DNA from 3 places in the Shewanella sp. ECSMB14102 genome. Region 1 is predicted to be linked to each of the others. Evidence: predicted binding sites of a transcription regulator. Region 1 holds the regulator's gene; each other region holds the start of a gene.

Region 1 (6,451 bases):
CATCAGTGAAACCGCCGCCTGGGCCGACATCATACTGCCCGAGTGTACTTACCTGGAGCGGGATGAAGAGGTCGCCGACAAATCCGGCAAGAACCCGGCCTACTACCTGCGTCAGCAAGTGGTAGATGTGATTGGCGATGCCAAGCCTTCCTGGCAAATCTTCCGTGAACTGGGCATAGAGATGGGCCTGGAGCAGTACTATCCCTGGGAAAACATGGAAACCCTGCAATTCCTGCAGGTGAATAAAGACGCCCAGCTGTTGCAGCACATCAAGGACAAGGGCTTTGTCAGCTACGGCAAGCCGCTGATGCTGCGTGAACCCAAGATGGTGGCCGACTTTGTCGCCGCCTACCCCAACGCCAGGGGCATGGATGAAGATGGTACTTATGGTAGCGCGCTCAAGTTCAAGACCCCCAGCGGCAAGATTGAACTGACCTCCGCCAAGGTAGAAGACATGGCGCCTGGCCGTGGCACTATCGCCTATCGTGAAGTGACCCTGAAACAGCCGGACGAGCTCTACTTTATCCAGGGTAAGGTGGCAGTGCATACCAATGGTGCGACCCACAATGTGCCTATGCTGGCTAACCTGATGTCCGATAACGCCGTCTGGATCCACCCTGACACTGCCGCCAAGCATGGCATTGAGAATGGGGACGCCATTCGTCTCACTTCCAGTGTCGGCAGTGAAGAGGGTCATGCGCTGGTGACCAAGGGCATACGTCCCGACACTGTGTTCGCCTATATGGGCTTTGGTTCCAAGAACAAGGAGCTGGCACGGGCGACCGGTAAGGGCGTGCACTGCGGCAACCTGCTGCCCAACGTGACTGCACCTGTGTGCGGTATGAACGTACACACCACAGGTGTGAAGCTGGAAAAGGCATAAGGGGAGGCGAAGATGACTAAAAGATATGTGATGGTGCACGACGAGAATAAGTGCATCGGCTGTCAGGCCTGTAACGTCGCCTGCCGCAGCGAAAACGGTGTACCTGAGAGCGTAACCCGCCTGCAGGTACGGGTAGAAGGCCCATTCGGTGATGCGCCGCATCTGCACTTCAAGTATCACAGGGTGTCCTGTCAGCAGTGTGAAGATGCCCCTTGCGTCAAGGTCTGTCCTACCGGGGCGGCTTATGTGGGCGAGGACGGCATTATTTCCATCAAGGCAGAGAAATGTGTCGGCTGTATGTACTGTGTGGCAGCTTGCCCCTACAAAGTACGCTTTATGAACCCGGAGACCAAGGTGGCCGACAAGTGCAACTTCTGTAAGGACACACGTCTGGCTCGCGGCGAACAACCCGCCTGTGTGACCGTATGTCCTACCGATGCCCTGGTGTTTGGTGATGCCAACGAGGCCGGCAGCGAGGTGGCGACTCTGCTCAACACCCGCGTGACTTATCAGGACAAGACCCATCTGGGTACTAAACCCAGAATCTACCGTATTCCTGTCAAGAGAGGGGGGATCCAATCATGAACAATACTTGGGGCGATATGACACAATACGACCCTGTAACCTGGAACTGGGTCATAGCGGTTTACCTCTTCTTGGCTGGGTTGTCGGCGGGTAGTCTGCTGATTGGGATCGGGCTGCGTTGGGTGCAAAACAAGACAGAGGGTGACAGCGGTATTCTCAAGGCGGCAGCCTTGATAGCGCCAGTGGCTATCTGTTTGGGGATGCTGTGTCTGGTGTTTGACCTGACCAAGCCGTTCCACTTCTGGCTGATCCTGATCAACTACAACCTGACATCTGTGATGTCCATCGGGGTGTTGGCGCTGCTGGCCTATATTCCGCTGACCTTTGCCTATGCGCTGGTCGTGCTGAAAGATGATCTCGGTAGCTGGGGTCTGGGCTTTCTTAAAGGGATTGCAGAATCACTGACTGGCCTTCGCAAGACTATGGAAGTACTGCTGTTTGTGCTGGCGATTGTCGTGGGTGCTTACACAGGCTTCCTGATCTCCGCCATGAACGCCTACCCCATGCTGAACACTGCCGTATTACCGGCGCTGTTCCTGGTGTCCGGTCTGTCGGCCGGTGCGGCCGCCAACGCGGTAGTGGCGCTGCTGCTGTTCAAGACAGACAAGCACTGCCCACAGCTGGGACGGATGCACGGTTTGGAACTGCCGGTAATGGCGGCAGAAATCCTGTTCCTGTTCATGCTGTTCTGCGCGCTCTATTTCAAGGGCGGTGCAGCGGCGGCAGCGCTGGCATCATTGACAAGTGGCGTCTGGGCCAGCGTGTTCTGGATTGGAGTTGTGGGTATAGGTTTTGGTATCCCGCTGCTTTCCATGTTGTTGCTGCCGGCGAGTACCCGCCACACCAAGGGCGCCATGCTGGCGGTAGCCTGCTGCAGCCTGACCGGGGTGCTGGCACTTAGACACTTCATTCTCTATGCAGGTCAGAGCTATCTTGGTTAACAAGCACCTCTGAACCTGTTTTGCCTCAGCCCGTATCATTTGATACGGGCTTTTTTTGTATCTTGATACCATTGTGCCACTGAGATCTGGACTATCTTTAACCCATGTAACTAACGTCTTGCGTCTGGTTACAGATAAAAGCAAGAGGGGGATGAGATGAAACTGAGTCTTTTGACACTGCTTACCACGGGGCTTGCCAGCACGCTGGCGCTGGCAGGGCAGGATGTTTATGAGGCCCGCGCCGATGCCATGGGCGGCGTTGCCGTGGCGGCCGGTAATCGTGAGGCGGCGGCCTTTTCCAATCCGGCGCTGCTGGCTTTGCCCTCGCGCCGCAGCAGTGACTTCAGTTTACTTATTCCCACCATAGGCGCAGATGGCGCAGATAAAGATCAGATGATCGATAAGTTTGATGCCTTGCAGGATAACTATGACGCTCTGGTCAATGCCATAGATGCTGCCGACACAGCGGCTATCGATGACTACCGCAAGCGCCTCAGTGGTGACTTGCAATCGCTGCAGGGCAACAACGCCTATGTCAGTGCCGGTATCAATATGGCGTTGGTCATGCCTTCGGATGGTTTTAGCTATGCCTTTGTATTCAAGAGTTATCTCGATGCCTTGGGGATTGCCGAAATCGCCGCTGCGGATATTGATGCCCTGGATAATCTGGACCCCAATAACCCGCCGGAAATCCAAGATTTGACCTCCCAGGGGCGGGTAGTGGCCGGGGCGGTTTCCGAGCTCGGAGTTGCCGTGAGCTATCCGCTATCTATCGTCAATATGCCGGTGACAGTGGGAGTCACCCCCAAGCTGCAACGGTTGGATAGTTTTAATTATGCTGTCAGCGCCAACAACTTCGATGCCGATGATTTCAATGATGATGATTATCGCAGTGATGACACAGGCTTTAATCTGGATATCGGCCTGGCATTTCAGCCATTGGATGGTTTGGTTATCGGTGTCAGCGGACGTAATCTTATCGAGCGGGACTTAAGCAGCATAGAGGCTGGCGGCGTGCAGCTTACCTATCAGGTGAAACCTATGGTTACCGCCGGGGTGGCCTATGACTGGGCGGCTTTTTCGCTCAGCAGCGACTTGGATCTTACCGACAACGATAAGTTTGCCGAGCTTGAGGGCAGCCGCTATTGGCGTTTAGGTGGCGAATACCGGCCTGCTGACTGGGTTGCTTTACGGCTCGGTTATCGCCAGGATCTTAATGATCACAGCGCCGATCTTTATTCACTCGGGACAGGGTTCGCCATAGGCAACAGCTTCCGGCTGGATCTCACCGGCATGTTTGGCAGTGACGATGCCATAGGTGGCGTGCTGCAAACCAGCTATCACTTCTAACAGCGATTTAACCGTTGATGAGCGCCAGGGTTGACTTGATAGTCAGCAACAGGGCGCTCAGGGTGCATAGCGCCAAGGTTAAGCTGCGGGTCTTCTCTTTATCCACCCGGCCCACCAAACGGCCAGCGACCAGAAAACCAATAAATACCGCAGGCAGCAGCAACAGCGATAGCCACAGATGCTTTAGGGTCAAGAGGCCAAAACAGCCGAGAATGATCAAGGCTATCAAGGAGCTGAAGATGAAGAAGGCCGACAGCGCTGCGCGGAACTGACTGGCATCCTTACCCGCCAGCAGCAGAGCCATAGGTGGTCCACCTATGGCCGCCACGGTACCGAAGATCCCGGAAAATACCCCGGCAATAAACAGGCTGAGGCGGTTGATCTTAATGCTGTATTTTCTGAAGCTGAGAAATACGGCCACGGCCACAATCAGGGCTATGGTCAAGCCCATAATCGGTTGCGGTGCCAGCAACAACAGGGTGGCACCAATCAGGCCGCCGGGGAGTCGTCCCAGCAAGGCATATTGCAAGCCGTTGAATTCCAGGTGGCCGCGTTCGCGTATCAAGGTCAACAGGGCGATAGAAAATCCCATCACAATCACAGGGACGGGAACCAGTTCCGGATCGACGATATACAGCAAAGGTGTGGCTACCACGGCCAGGCCAAAGCCTATCAGCGACTGGGTCAGGGCGCCGGTAAATATGATCAGGGATGCCAGCAACAGGGTGACGGGATCTATCAATGACAGCATTCGCAAGCTCCCAAAAGAAAAGGATCGCGCAGCGATCCTTGTTCAACAATAAGATAATTCAGAGGAATAAGACACTTATTCCATGTCTTCCCATTCAATGCCCATGGCATCCATCATGCGTTTGGCTTCTTCCGGGATGCTGTCGGGTTTGTCTTTGGACAAATCCTCATCATTGGGCAGTGGCTGGCCGGTATAGGCATGCAGGAAGGCTTCGCACAACAGTTCGCTGTTTGTGGCGTGCCGCAGGTTGTTTACCTGGCGCCGGGTGCGCTCATCGGTCAATACTTTCAGTACCTTCAACGGAATAGAGACAGTGATTTTTTTCACTTGCTCATTCTTCTTGCCGTGTTCGGCATAAGGGCTGATGTATTCGCCATTCCATTCAGTCATTGATTCACCTGTGATCTCACTAATTCGCAGCAGATTTTAAACCCTTACAGGATACAGTCAAATGATTGCCTGCAAAATCTGTGCAATATGAACAGAAATCCATACATTTGGACGTCCAAACGTCTTGATGCCTATTGACGGCTGGATAGTCATTGGTTAGATTTAGACGTCCAGACATCTTTATGGTGTCGAACCTCAGCATTCAGGAGTCGATTATGACAGAGCGGCGATTAGCAACCACAGCGGTCCGGCAGGGCATCGAATCAGACAGCCAGCACGGGGCCGTGGTGCCACCCATCTATCTGTCGACCAACTATGCCTTTGAGGGGCACACTCAGCCAAGAGCCTTTGATTATAGCCGCTCGGGTAATCCTACCCGCTCCATTCTGGGGGATGCCTTGGGGGAGCTGGAACAGGGCTGCAGTGCGGCAATCACAGCGACCGGCATGGCGGCCATTACTCTGGTGGTCAACCTGCTGGGGCCGGATGACCTCTTGTTGGTGCCCCATGACTGTTATGGCGGTAGCTATAGGCTGTTCACCCATCTGGCCGCCAAGGGCCAGTTTCGTTTGCAGGTTTTGGATCAAACCGACCCGCAAGCACTCGCCGCTGCCCTGGCGCAAAAGCCGCGCATGGTGTGGCTCGAGACGCCATCTAATCCGCTGCTGCGGGTTGTGGATATCACCGCCATTGCCGAGGCGGCCCACCAGCAGGGCGCATTGGTGGTGGCCGACAACACCTTTTTATCGCCGGCGCTGCAACAGCCTTTACTGTTGGGGGCCGACATAGTGGTGCACTCGACCACTAAATACATCAATGGCCACAGCGATGTGGTGGGCGGCGCCGTGATTGCCAAAGATCCCGAACTGGCAGAGCAGCTGCACTGGTGGTCCAACACGCTTGGGCTGAGCGGTGGCGCCTTCGATAGCTACTTGACCCTGCGAGGCCTGCGTACTCTGGCGCTGAGGATCCGCGAGCATCAGGCCAATGCCGAGCGCATAGTGGCGCTGCTGAGCCAGAGCCCGGTGGTAGACAAAGTTTATTATCCGGGGCTTAAGAGTCACCCTGGTCATGAGATTGCCGCCAGGCAGCAGAGTGGCTTTGGCGCTATGCTGAGTTTTGAACTCAAGGGCGATGAGACGCAGGTGGTTGCCTTCCTCGGCGCGCTCAGGCTGTTTTCCGTGGCCGAGAGCCTGGGAGGGGTTGAGAGCCTGGTGGCCGTGCCCGCCACCATGACCCACAGAGCCATGACGAGTGAGGCTCGCGCCGAAGCCGGTATTAAAGACACGCTTATTCGCTTGTCTGTGGGCATAGAAGATAGCCGGGATCTGCTAGACGATATCGCCGCCGGATTGGCGGCAGCCGCAAACTGTTGAATTGAAGGAGCTTGAGATGGCACGTTGTCACCTACATAAGTTTGGCGGTTCCAGTCTCGCCGATGCCGATTGCTACCGACGGGTCGCCCATATTTTGCTGACCCATGGTCATGCCGATGATCTTGTAGTGGTTTCCGCCGCCGGCAAGAGTACTAATTTTCTCTATAAACTGTTG
Region 2 (6,451 bases), on a different contig from region 1:
GAGATAGGCGACCGCCTTTTTCATCACCCGGGCGGACTTGACCACTTGCGGCAAAAACATCTTACCGGCGCCAAAGAGATCGCCCACCACGTTCATGCCGTCCATCAGCGGGCCTTCAATCACATCCAGCGGCCGCTTGGCCTGCAGGCGCGCTTCTTCGGTGTCGGCGTCTATGTACTCGGTGATCCCTTTCACCAACGCGTGTTCCAGGCGTTTGTTGACCGGCAACTTGCGCCATTCGAGATCTTCTTTCTTGCCTGCGCCGCCCGGGCCACCTCGATACTTCTCGGCGACTTCGAGCAGCTGCTCTGTGTTACTGGAGTCGGCAACCGGGCAGGGCAGGTTGAGCACCACGGCCTCTACCTTCTGCTTCAGCTCAGGGTCGATATCATCATAGATGGCCAACTGACCGGCGTTGACTATGCCCATATCCATCCCCGCCTTGATGGCGTGATAGAGGAACACGGCATGAATGGCTTCCCGCACCGGGTTGTTGCCGCGGAAGGAGAAAGAAACGTTGGACACCCCGCCGGAAATCATCGCATGGGGCAGGTTGGCCTTGATATCTGCAATGGCGCCGATAAAGTCCACCGCATAGTTATCGTGCTCCTCTATGCCGGTGGCGATGGCGAAGATATTGGGGTCGAAGATAATATCTTCCGGCGGGAAGCCCACCTTATCCACCAGCACCCGGTAGGCGCGGGTACAGATCTCGGTTTTGCGCTCCCGAGTGTCGGCCTGGCCCTGTTCGTCGAAGGCCATGATGATGGCGGCGGCGCCGTAGCGCTTCACCAGTTTGGCCTGTTCAATAAACTTGGCCTCGCCCTCTTTGAGGGAGATGGAGTTGACTATTCCCTTGCCCTGAATGCACTTGAGCCCGGCCTCAATCACCTCCCACTTGGAGGAGTCGATCATCACAGGCACCTTGCTGATATCCGGCTCTGAGGCGATAAGGTTGAGGAATTTCTGCATCATCTCGACCCCGTCGAGCATACCCTCATCCATGTTGATATCTATGATCTGGGCGCCGTTTTCTACCTGGTCACGGGCCACCTCCAGCGCGGTTTCGTACTGGCCTTCTTTGATTAACTTGAGAAACCGGGCCGAGCCGGTGACATTGGTGCGCTCGCCCACATTCACAAACAGGCTGTTTGCATCTATGGTCAGGGGTTCCAGTCCGGAGAGGCGACATGCTACCGGCAGCTCAGGCAGCGGCCTTGGTGCATGAAGGCTAACAGCTTCAGAAATCGCCTTGATATGCGCAGGCGTGGTGCCGCAGCAGCCGCCGACAATATTGAGCAGCCCCTCTTCGGCCCAGGGGCCTATCACGCTTGCCATCTCTGCCGGAGTCTCGTCATAGCCGCCGAATTCATTGGGCAGGCCGGCATTGGGGTGCGCCGAGACAAAGCACTCGCTGATACGGGAAAGCTCCTCGACATAGGGCCGCAGTTCTTTCGGGCCCAGGGCGCAGTTGAGGCCTATACTCAGCGGCTTGATATGTCTGAGAGAATGGTAAAAGGCCTCTGTGGTTTGCCCTGTCAGGGTGCGGCCCGAGGCATCGGTAATGGTGCCGGAAATCATCACCGGCAACTTTTGGTCCAGTTTCTCGAACACATTTTCGATGGCAAACAACGCCGCCTTGGCATTGAGAGTATCGAAGATGGTTTCCACCAGGATGATGTCGGCGCCACCGGCGATCAGCGCCTCGGTGGATTCGCTGTAGGCCAACACAAGATCGTCGAAATGTATGTTGCGAAAGCCGGGGTCATTCACATCCGGGCTGATGGAGCAGGTGCGGTTGGTGGGGCCGAGCACCCCGGCCACATAGCGGGGAATACCGCTGGCGGCGGCCACTTCATCGGCCACTTCGCGGGCGATTCTGGCGCCTTGGTAATTGATCTCCGCCGCCAGGCTCTGCATCTCATAGTCGGCCATGGCAATGGTGGTGGCGTTGAAGGTGTTGGTTTCTATGATGTCGGCACCGGCCAGCAGGTATTCCCTGTGAATGGTCTTGATGATCTCGCTCTGGGTCAGTACCAGCAGATCATTGTTGCCTTTGACATCGCAATGCCAATCTTTGAAGCGCTCGCCGCGGTAATCGGCTTCTTCCAGCTTGTAGTCCTGGATCATGGTGCCCATGGCGCCATCTAAAATCAGGATCCGCTCTTTGAGGGTCTGTTTGAGCTTGAACTCTGTCTGGCTTGGGGAGTGCTGGGAAGTCGCCATAGGGTTACCTTTCATACCTGTCTTATTGCTGTTTTACATTCGCGGATGTTTGGCATCCGCGACATCATCTCTGCCGACCTGACGCCCGGGACACTATCTGGCATGATAGCCAAAGGCGTGTGTGGGCGCGGAAAGTTATTTTGGACATTTATACGTATAGACGTCCATAATATACGGATTCCGGCGGCCTGCGGCAAGGTTAAATTGGCCCGGTAACCACCGGGACTCTGACGGGAGAGGTGTGTGGCTGAACATAGGCAACTGAATATCTATCTGCTGCGGCACGGTGAATGTGAAGGCGGCGAGATTATCCGCGGCCGCAGTGATGTGGCCCTGAGCGATGAGGGCAAAGCGCAGATGTGGCGTAGCTGGCGGGCTATCAGTAGTGAGCTGGAGCAGTTGCCGAGTGCGCCCGAACGCCTGGCGCTGCTGAGTTCTCCGGCCCTGCGTTGCCAGGCCTTTGCCGCCGAGCTCAAGGCCGATATGCCCGACTATTTCCCGGCGCCGCTGCAGCAGCATGACTGGCTCTGGGAGCTGGACTTCGGTGACTGGGACGGCATGAAGGTGGCGAGTGTCTATCAGCAGCATAGCGAGGCGGCCGAAGCCTTCTGGCGTGACCCAGTGGCCAATACTCCGCCGGGCGGGGAATCGCTGCCAGCCTTTCGTAGCCGGGTGTTGGATGGCTGGCAGACTATGGTGCAGCGCTGGCTTGCGAGAGAGGTTAGTTGTTCCGAAAGCTCTGATTCAAGAGACTCTGGTTCAAAAGGCTCTGGTTCAAAAGGCTCTGGTTCTTCAGCAAGCGCCGATGCGGCACTGATCTTGACTCACAGCGGGGTTATCCGGCTGCTGCTGGCCGAGATTTTGCTGCCGGGGCAGATGCCGCCTGCGGCAGTGTTCAACGCCTTGGAGCTACCTTATGCGGCCTGGGTCAGAATAACCCTCTATGCCAGCCGTGATGCCAGCGGTGATGCCAGCGGTGAAAATGACCAGGAATGGCAGTGTTTCTGCAAGCTCCACTGGCCGCAATAGTGCTGCGCTATTGCGCCGGGCAATTGTGCCGGGCGATAAAACCGGGATAATAACCCCAAATGGCCGCCAAGTGCGGCAGCAGCCAGGGTGTTGGCGCCTTTGCAGGTGAACCAACCCAGGGAACCGGGAAAGCCCGGACTGTGCCCGCAACTGTGAGTCGCCTTTGGCGACGAGTCAGGAGACCTGCCCAGGCTGATAAATCAAACCAGAAACCCGGGCGGGTAAACCGGGGGAGCGAATAGATGATTCTTCCACTGCAGCCTGAGCCTTCTGCTGGTCACAGGCTCAATGTCGGGGGGCGGTTATGAGCCTGGCACTCAAGGTGCAACAGCTTAGCTGGCTTCCCGGTGGTCACAGCGTATTGGCCGATGTGGGTTTTGAGCTGCCAAGTGGCAAGATGCTCGGGCTCATAGGCCCCAATGGTGCCGGTAAGTCGAGCCTGCTGCGCTGCCTCTATCGTTATATCCGCCCGGATAGCGGCCAGATCCAGCTGTTTGGTCAGGATATCCATAGCTTGTCAGCCAAAGCCTTCGCCAAAGAGGTGGCTGTGGTGCTGCAGGATACCCCGGCCCAGTTGGCACTGGATCTGACTCAATTAGTGGCCATGGGACTGACTCCCCACAAGGGTTTGTTTGATATGCCATCGGCGGCCGACAAGGCCCAGGTGCAGGCGGCATTGGCGCAGGTCGGGTTGCAGCACAAGGCCGCAGAGCCTTTCGCGCAGCTTTCCGGCGGAGAGAAGCAAAGGGCCTTGATTGCCCGCGCCATAGTGCAGCGCCCCAAGCTTTTGATCCTGGACGAGCCCACCAATCATCTGGATATCCGCTATCAGATCCAGATCCTCGAGCTGGTGCGCAGCCTGGGGGTCACGGTGATCGCCTCGATTCACGATCTCAATTTGGCCTCGGCCCTGTGTGACGAACTCTTGCTGCTGGATAACGGCCGCCGTATTGCCCACGGCTCGCCCCAGAGCGTATTGACCGAAGACAGAATTGCCGGTGTCTTCGGTGTTTGCTGCCAGGTGGGAAAGCATCCGCAGTTGGGAAGGCCGCTGATCCACTACTTTTACGGCTATCAGTCGCCAGAGCCTGGTCACGGCAAGGCTGTAAGCTCGGCGGCGCTCGCCAGTGGCGAGGTTCAAGGCGCTGCGATAGTCGAGCCAATGGCAGGGCCTGCCTCGGCCGAAACCTGTGTTGCTCACAAGGAAACTGACCGGCGCCCACGCTCGGTGGGAGGTGGCGCATGAATGCTTCCGTGGCCGCACCGGGGCGCTCGCTTATCGGCTGGTTTCTCAGGCCCTTGCCCAGACTTTACTGGTGCTGGCTGCTGTTGCTGCTCGGCACTGTGTTGACACCCTTGGCCGCCGCCGGTTTTGGCGCCGCCGATATCAGCCTCTTCGATGTGGCAAGAGTGATTGGCAAACACCTGCTGGGCGTGGGTGAGCCTTCTGCCATCAGCGAGCGTATCGTCTGGGATCTGCGCCTGCCGCGTATCTTGCTGGCCTTTATCGCCGGCAGCGGTCTGGCATTGTCGGGTTATGTATTGCAGGCGGTGACCCGCAACCCGTTGGCCGATCCTTACCTGTTCGGTATCAGCTCGGGCGCCAGCTTCGGCGCGGTGGTCTCGGTCGCCCTGGCGACCGGCCTTGGGCTGAGTTCGGCCATCTCCGGGATATCGCTGCCGCTGGGAGCCTTTATCGGTGCCAGTTTGGCTGTGCTCATGGTACTGCTGCTCGCGGGCAGGAATATCGGCAACCAGATAGAGAGAATGTTGCTCTCCGGGGTCGCCATCTCCTTTATGTTCAGCGCCCTCACCAGTTTGATCTTGTATTTTTCCACCCCGCAGGCCACCACCTCCTTGCTGTTTTGGAGTCTGGGCAGTTTTGCCCGTGCCAGTTGGGATGGGCTTGGACTGCCCACTCTGGTGGTGCTGGCGGCCTTGCTGGTGATCCTGGCCTTCAAGCGCCAGGTGCTGGCGATGCTTGCCGGTGATGAAACCGCTCACACTCTGGGGATCAGGGTGCAAAGGCTCAGGGTTTCCATGCTGCTGTTATGCTCGCTTATTACCGCCACTCTGGTGGCCCACTGCGGCGGGATAGGTTTTGTGGGGCTGATGGTGCCTCATATTGTCAGGTTGTTGCTGCCGGGGCAGCATCCCATGGTGCTGACGGCACTGGCGGGCGGCCTGTTTATGGTTTGGGTCGATGTGCTGGCTCGCAGCATACTGCCCACCCAAGAGCTGCCGGTGGGGGTGATCACCTCGGCCATCGGCAGTCTGTTTTTCCTGATGGTGCTGCGTAAACGCGGCCAATAACGATAAGAGAGGGAAGGATGTACCAGGTTGCAGCAATCAATCACGCGCTGGATGACGCGATTCAGGCCCGCATAGACAACAAGACCAAACCCCTGGGCGCTTTGGGTGAGCTGGAGGCTTTGGCGCTGCAGTTGGGGCGCATTCAGCTCGGTTCCGCCACTGATGAGTTAGTCATCCGCCGCCCCGTGATGCTGGTGTTTGCCGCCGACCATGGTATTGCCGCGGCCGGGGTGTCGATTGCTCCCAGCGAGGTGACCACCCAAATGGTGCTTAACTTTGTTGCCGGCGGCGCCGCCATCAATGTGTTTTGTCGCCAGACCGGCTTCGAGCTGGAGGTGATTGACTGCGGCATTCTCAGCCCCTTGGGGATCCCCGAGGTTACAGAGCAGCGTCTGGGCGCCGGTACCGGGCCTATCCACAAACGCGCCGCTATGACTCTGGGCGCTGTGCGTCAAGGGTTTGCCATGGCGCGCACCTTGGTAAAACGCCATATCGATGCCGGCAGCAACCTGCTGGCGCTGGGGGAGATGGGAATAGGCAACACCTCTTCTGCCGCCGCCGTGATGGCTGCTCTGACAGGCTTGCCTGTGAGTGAATGTGTTGGCCGCGGCACCGGCATAGATGCCGCGACGCTTAAGCGCAAATGCCTGCTGATAGAGCAGGCACTGCTGCTGCACCACTGCGAGCTGACCGAGCCACTCAGTATCCTCGCCTGCCTCGGAGGCTTTGAAATAGTGCAGATGACAGGGGCCATGTTGGCGGCGGCCGAATTTGGCGTGCCCGTGCTGGTGGACGGTTTTATCGCGTCGACAGCGGCGCTGGCGGCTGTGCGTTTGGCGCCGGGGGTGAGGGATTATCTTATTTTTGCCCATGAGTCTGAAGA
Region 3 (6,451 bases), on a different contig from region 1:
AATCAAGGGATTGCCATGCAATTAAAACATTCAGGTCCAGGGATAGCCTCATTTGTCACCAGCATATTGAGTGGAATCGCCCTGTTTATTACTTTTATTGTTGCCGGAACCCTGGAAACAACAACACCGGGCGGCATGGATGAAAACTCCATGGAAGCGGTTCTTGTAGGGTTAATGATCATCTTTATGATGCTGGTCTGTCTGGTGTCTTTGGGGTTGGGTATTGGTGGCCTGGTACAAAAAGAGCGGCAGAAAATCTTCGCCATTCTGGGCACAATCTTTTCAAGCTTGATCATCATGGGCACTGTGGGCCTGATGATACTGGGAATAAGCATGAGTTGAATCTTTACCGCGTTGAAGTCAATCAACATCAGGGGCGCATTGCGCCCCTGACTGTTATTAACCACAGAATTTTATCACCCGAGTCGACGTCGCAACTCCCTGGTGGCATCAACCATGTTCTTTAAAGCCGGCTCAACTTCCTCCCAATTACGGGTCTTCAAGCCGCAATCCGGGTTAACCCAGAGCTGGCGCAGAGGAATTTTCTGCGCCGCCTTTTCAATCAGGCTCACCATGGCCTCCACTGTTGGAATGTTGGGGGAGTGAATATCGTAAACCCCGGGGCCGATTTCATTGGGATAGTCAAAGTCTTCAAAGGCATTCAACAACTCCATCCGTGAGCGCGATGTTTCTATGGTGATCACATCGGCATCCATGGCGGCAATTGCGGCAATAGTGTCGTTGAATTCGCTGTAGCACATATGGGTGTGAATTTGGGTCTCGTCCCTGACCCCGGCGGCGCTGAGCTTGAAGGCGGCCACAGCCCAATCGAGATAATGGGCCCAATCGCTGCGTTTAAGCGGCAAACCTTCCCTAAAAGCCGGCTCATCAATCTGAATAATGCCTATGCCCGCCTGCTCCAATGCCACCACTTCATCGCGTATCGCCAGAGCCAACTGAGTCGCTATCTGTTCGCGGCTGATATCCTCGCGGGCAAAGGACCAATGCAATAGGGTCACAGGCCCGGTCAGCATGCCTTTCACCGGTCTATCGGTTAGACTCTGGGCATACTCGGCCCACTCGACTGTCATCGCCTTGGGACGGGTCACATCGGCATAGATCAGCGGCGGCTTAACGCAACGGGAACCATAACTCTGCACCCAGCCATGTTTGGTAAAACCTACGCCGTCGAGCTGTTCACCAAAGTATTCCACCATGTCGTTGCGCTCGGCTTCACCGTGTACCAGCACATCTATTCCCAGCTTGAGCTGACGTTCTATGGTATCCCGGGTCACCTGTTGCAGTTGCTCTGTGTATACCGTATCGTCCAACTCCCCCTTGCGCCAGCGGCTACGCAGGTTACGAATGGCCGCCGTCTGCGGGAATGAACCTATGGTAGTCGTCGGCAACAAAGGCAGCTTGAACCTGGCCTGCTGGGCTTGTCTGCGCACCTCAAACTCATGGTTTCGGTCGTAATCAGCCGCAATCAAGGCATCAATTCTGGCACTGAGCGGTTGATTACGCCCCTGCGCCCTGGCCGCGCGCCGACTCCGGCAACGGGTGACCACGGCTTTGGCATTTTCAGTCTCAGGCGCCTCCAAAAGCGCCTTGAGCTCCTGCAACTCGGTGAGTTTTTGCCGGGCAAAGGCCAGTAAGCTCTTGAGCTCGGGCGCCAGCGCGGTTTCCACCTCAAGATCCACCGGGGTATGCAACAGGGAGCAGGAAGTAGCGAGCCAGAGCCGGTCTCCCAGATCCCGTGCCAGTGGCGCCAACTGCTCGGCCACAAGATCCAGATCGGCGGCCCAGACGTTACGGCCGTTGATCACCCCAACCGACAACACCTGCTCGGGTGCCAATGCACCAGCAAAGGCCTGCAACTGCTCGGGCGCCGTTACCAGATCCAGGTGAATACCCGCCACCGGCAGTGCCGACAACAGACTTTGATGGTGGGCGACAGTGCCGTAATAGGTTGCCAGCAACAGCTTGAACGGCGCCGACTTGAACACGCCGTAGGCCTGATTAAAGGCCTGCTGCCAGTTGTCATCCAGCTCAAGTGCCAGCGCAGGTTCATCCAATTGCACCCATTCAACGCCTTGGGCGGCAAATCGGGCCAGAATGGTTTGATAACATTCCAGCAGCGCCGGCAGCAGTGTCAAACGGTCGAACTCTGAACCCACTGTTTTGGACAGATACAGGAAAGTGACCGGCCCCAAGAGTATCGGCTTGGCGGTGTGGCCCAACGCCTGAGCCTCGGTCACCTCTTCAAACAACTGTTCCCAGGCGATATCGAAGCGTTGATCTTCGCTGAGCTCAGGCACCAGATAATGGTAGTTGGTGTTGAAGTACTTGGTCATTTCAGACGCCGGCGCATGCTTGCCACTGGGCGCTCGGCCACGGGCAATCCGGAACAGGGTATCGAGATTGACAGCGCCGCCATCACTGTGACGCTCTGGGATAACCCCCAGAGTCGCACTCAGGGTCAGTACCTGATCATAGTAAGCAAAATCGCCGACCGGTAACAGCTCCACCCCGGCATCAGCCTGCCACTGCCAATGGGTGCGCCTAAGCTCATTGGCAACGCTTTCTAATTCGGCCACGCTGGACTCACCACGCCAATACTTCTCCAAAGCAAACTTGAGTTCACGTCGACGCCCGATACGGGGAAAGCCAAGACTGTTTAATCGCATAATGTATACCATCCTTTATAAAACATGCGGCAAATGACTGATGACGCCGGAATACAACAAATAAACATGGGCGTCTGGACGTCTAGAAGTTTATTGTGTTAGTCTCAACACAGGCAACCGAATTGAATTCAAGGGCAACATGAGCGGCATTCATGTGGAGAGGAAATGATAGAACTGAGACACCTTCGTACTCTGATAGCACTGAAAGAAAGTGGCAGTCTGGCCGGCGCGGCGAAGAAACGTTTTGTCACCCAGTCGGCACTGTCGCACCAAATTAAAGAGCTGGAGACCCGGATTAACTCCCAGGTATTTGTCCGCAAAAGCAAACCTCTGACCTTCACGCTTGAAGGTAGTCGTCTGCTGACCCTGGCAGAAGAGATATTACCTCGGGTACAGGAAACCGAATTTGTACTCAAGCGAGGCCTATCAGGAAACTGCGGCCCCTTGAAGGTGGGTATTGAGTGCCACAGCTGCTTTCGCTGGTTAATGCCTGTGATGGAAGCCTTTCATCAGTCTTATCCGGATGCCAATCTGGATCTCTCCAGCCGCCACCTGTTCGACTCACTCAATGCACTGGAAACCGGTGAGCTGGATATAGTGCTAACCTCAGATCCTGTACCCGGCCATGCCCTTGCCTACCAGCATCTGTTTGATTTTGAGGTGAGACTGGTGATGGCCAAAGATCACCCGCTGGCAGGCAACAGCTATATTCTGCCGCAGCAACTGGCCGGGGAAGCTATCATCAGTTATCCGGTACCGCTGGAAAGGCTGGATATTTTCCGTCACTTCCTCGAACCGGCCGGGGTGGTGCCTGGCCCACAAAAACGCTGCGATCTCACCAATGTATTGCTGCAACGCATCGCCTGTAAAGAAGGGGTAGCGGCCTTACCCAGTTGGTCACTGACCGAAGCCCAGGGCTTGAGCCTGACCTCGGTGAAACTGGGGCAGGAAGGCCTGAAACGGCCGCTGTTCGGTGCCTACCGCCGCGACAGCAGCAATAGAGTGCAACTGCAAAGGCTGCTGGAATTGATTGCCAAAGAGGGATTACAGCGTCAGGACAGACACTGACTGAGCGGCTGCCACCGTCCCTTAAAGGCGGCGGCAGTCACAAAGCATCTAGAGAGGATTCAGCAGCAGACCGCGCTGGGACAATACCCTTCTCAGTACCAGTCCGGGCGAATTGGGATCCCGGGTCTGTCTCAGGTTATGAGCAACCATAAACTCGCTTTGCAGCTCATCATCCAACCCCAGAGATTCAAAGGCTTCCACCGTCAGCGTCTGCTGCTGGGTATCTATTAATGTCTTGATAATGCCCAGCGGAAAGCATTGCTCGGCTTCGGCGTTGAGATAAGCAAACGCTGTCAGGGCTATTATCTGACCGAATACGCTGAATAGTGCCAGAGTCTGCACTTCGTCCGCGTCTATCTGTACCCCTTGCATCTGATGCAAACTGTCCACAGATTCGATCGCCACTGACTCGGTCAAACGCCAATAGCCTTGTACCAGCTTGCGATATGGCTGCGGCAATTCATCGAGCCGCTCCTTAAGATAGAAACTAAAGGCATAACGGTAGATATTGACCTGTCCAAGGCGCACCAAGGCATCCTTGAGGCTGCGGTTGGGCTGGACTGAAGGTGAGAGCGCGTTATTGCTGCGCCACAGCAAATGGGCTGCCAGCGCGGGATCGGTCGCGACAATATCGATCACATTGCGGATATCACCATCGGCAATAATAGCCTTCTTAAGCGGGATCAGGATGCCGCGGCGCCCTATCACCTGCTCTTCGTTGGCAATAATGGCACGCACTTGAGTAAAAACCTGCTGCTCAAGATCTGTCATGTGATTCTTTAAACCTGCTGTTATTTATTATGAAGGCACTATTGCCATTTATTATGGCAGAGAATTTACCCACAAAACGCCCACCAGGGTCAAGTTCAATCGATAATTAGCCCGCTTTTTGCTAAATAGAATCAAAAAAGTAGCATCAAAAAGCGCCCGCCTCCTGCAGCTTGGAGAAGATGATTTGTGCCAAACGTAAATAACCCTGTTGATTAAGATGTACATTATCTGACTTGAGCTCGTTTGAACGCAAAAGCTCAGATAGAGTATCCTCCAGCAATATGGCACCGTGCTTGTCGGCCAGTTCGGCATATAAAGGCAGAGGTGACAGCAACAGACTCTTTTGCGGCACAGCCAGCAGCACTACCGGAATTTGCCGCTCTTTGGCCTCAAGTAACATGGTCTCAATGTTTTGCGCCAATTGCGCCTGGCTGCGACCGCGGAGAATATCGTTACCGCCTTCAAGCAAAATAAGCAGATCCGGCTCGGTTTCATCCAGCAGCGCCGGCAAACGCTCAAGCCCGGCAGCCGATTGCTCACCGGAAATCCCGGCGTTGATCACCTCACAACGGCACAACTCAGCCAGACGGCTGGGATAATCATGCCCGGCCTTGGCACCCACGCCTTGGGTCAGGCTGTCACCGAAGGCCAGCAGTTTGCCATTACTGCCGATATAAGCCAGCTTGGGTTCTGAGCACGCCAGCAAAAACAGCGACAACAGGGCTATAACCCCGCCTCTCAAACCATACCTAAAATCAGCTTTCATATTTCGACTCTTGCCTCCTTGTCGGTGCTCGAAAAGGCCCAGGTTCTAAACTACAACCGATAGAAATACGGGCAGAAAAAAGCCGGGAAACCCCGGCTTTCTATGCTATCAGAAGCGATAGCTGACGCTGAATCTCAGCGCCCGTCCGCTTCCTGAGTAATAACCATCGCCCCAGGTACTGAAATAACCTGAGCTGGCATATTGCTTGTCAAACAGGTTGTCGACCCTCAGGCTGGCAAGCCAGGCATCACGGCTGTAGTTGAGGGCGATATTTCCCAGCCAGTAGCTGTCCAGTTTATCGTGCTGATTGCCATTGTCACCTTCCATATATCTGTCACCCAAATACTGGCCCTCGACAAATAGCTGCCAGTGCTGACCAAAGTCCACACTGGTGTAGACACGCCCTGAATGCTCGGCCACCCAGGAGAGAGATTTGCCTTTGTTGGCGCCTTCAGTAAATTCGGCATCGATATAGTTGTACTCAAGTCCCAACTGCAGCATCTCATTGAGCTGCCAGTCCCAGTCGAGGCTGGCGCCATAACGACGGGAAGCATCGGCATTGACGTTGGCACCGGGGAAAGCGCCGCCGATAGGCATATCGGCACTGGGATCAAAGACAATTTCATCTTCCAGCGACAGCCGGTACAGGTTCAGACGCAGGCTCTGGTTGCTCAAGGTCCAATCCCAGCCGGCTTCAATGGAACGGCCGGTCTGCGGCTTGAGGCCGACGACCGTTGGCGGCGTATAAGCTTGCTCATCGACCTTGGCGAAACGGAAGCTCTCATCACCGCGAAGATAAAATCTGTGGCCTTCCAGCGGCCGATAGTTGAGCCCCAACTCGAGCGCGTGAGCGTCTTCATCCAGATCTATGCCATTGGGATAAACTTTACCATCCTTGAGTTCATCCTTGACCTTGGCATAGCGCCCACCCACCACATAGCTCAGGCTGCTGGTCAGTGGCACATTGGCCTGTAGATAGGTGCTGGTCATGGTTTGGGTATTGCTGCGCTGCATATAACTGAGATCGAACTCGGTTTCACCCCGTTGAATATCTGCACCTATGACTATGCTCAGCTCACCATTGCGGGTCTGATAACGCCCAAGCGCCTTGGGGTTGAATTCCAACAACGAGCGCTCATTCCGACCTGGGCTGCCATAG

The links. The regulator MetJ, encoded in region 1, represses methionine synthesis genes. The targets are predictions, from matches to a motif close to TAGACGTCTAGACGTCTA.
Region 2: metH (methionine synthase) is a predicted target of MetJ. The motif match lies at 2,376-2,393, and genes of this name have one in related genera.
Region 3: metE (5-methyltetrahydropteroyltriglutamate--homocysteine S-methyltransferase) is a predicted target of MetJ. The motif match lies at 2,763-2,780, and genes of this name have one in related genera.

Annotation. Positions count from the first base shown of each region.
Region 1 is NZ_JWGX01000009.1:85,481-91,931, reverse strand. It holds gene phsA (thiosulfate reductase PhsA) at 1-883, shown strand, start outside; gene RC73_RS04620 (4Fe-4S dicluster domain-containing protein) at 896-1,468, shown strand; gene nrfD (NrfD/PsrC family molybdoenzyme membrane anchor subunit) at 1,465-2,409, shown strand; gene traF (conjugal transfer protein TraF) at 2,566-3,759, shown strand; gene RC73_RS04605 (sulfite exporter TauE/SafE family protein) at 3,767-4,510, opposite strand; gene metJ (met regulon transcriptional regulator MetJ) at 4,586-4,900, opposite strand; gene metB (cystathionine gamma-synthase) at 5,116-6,276, shown strand; gene RC73_RS04590 (bifunctional aspartate kinase/homoserine dehydrogenase II) at 6,293-6,451, shown strand, end outside.
Region 2 is NZ_JWGX01000019.1:93,489-99,939, forward strand. It holds gene metH (methionine synthase) at 1-2,226, opposite strand, end outside; gene RC73_RS08105 (histidine phosphatase family protein) at 2,470-3,255, shown strand; cobalamin riboswitch at 3,324-3,460, shown strand; gene RC73_RS08110 (ABC transporter ATP-binding protein) at 3,560-4,501, shown strand; gene RC73_RS08115 (FecCD family ABC transporter permease) at 4,498-5,568, shown strand; gene cobT (nicotinate-nucleotide--dimethylbenzimidazole phosphoribosyltransferase) at 5,586-6,451, shown strand, end outside.
Region 3 is NZ_JWGX01000051.1:27,652-34,102, forward strand. It holds gene RC73_RS15885 (hypothetical protein) at 16-342, shown strand; gene metE (5-methyltetrahydropteroyltriglutamate--homocysteine S-methyltransferase) at 417-2,687, opposite strand; gene RC73_RS15895 (LysR family transcriptional regulator) at 2,853-3,755, shown strand; gene RC73_RS15900 (HDOD domain-containing protein) at 3,804-4,526, opposite strand; gene RC73_RS15905 (GDSL-type esterase/lipase family protein) at 4,672-5,292, opposite strand; gene RC73_RS15910 (TonB-dependent receptor) at 5,401-6,451, opposite strand, start outside.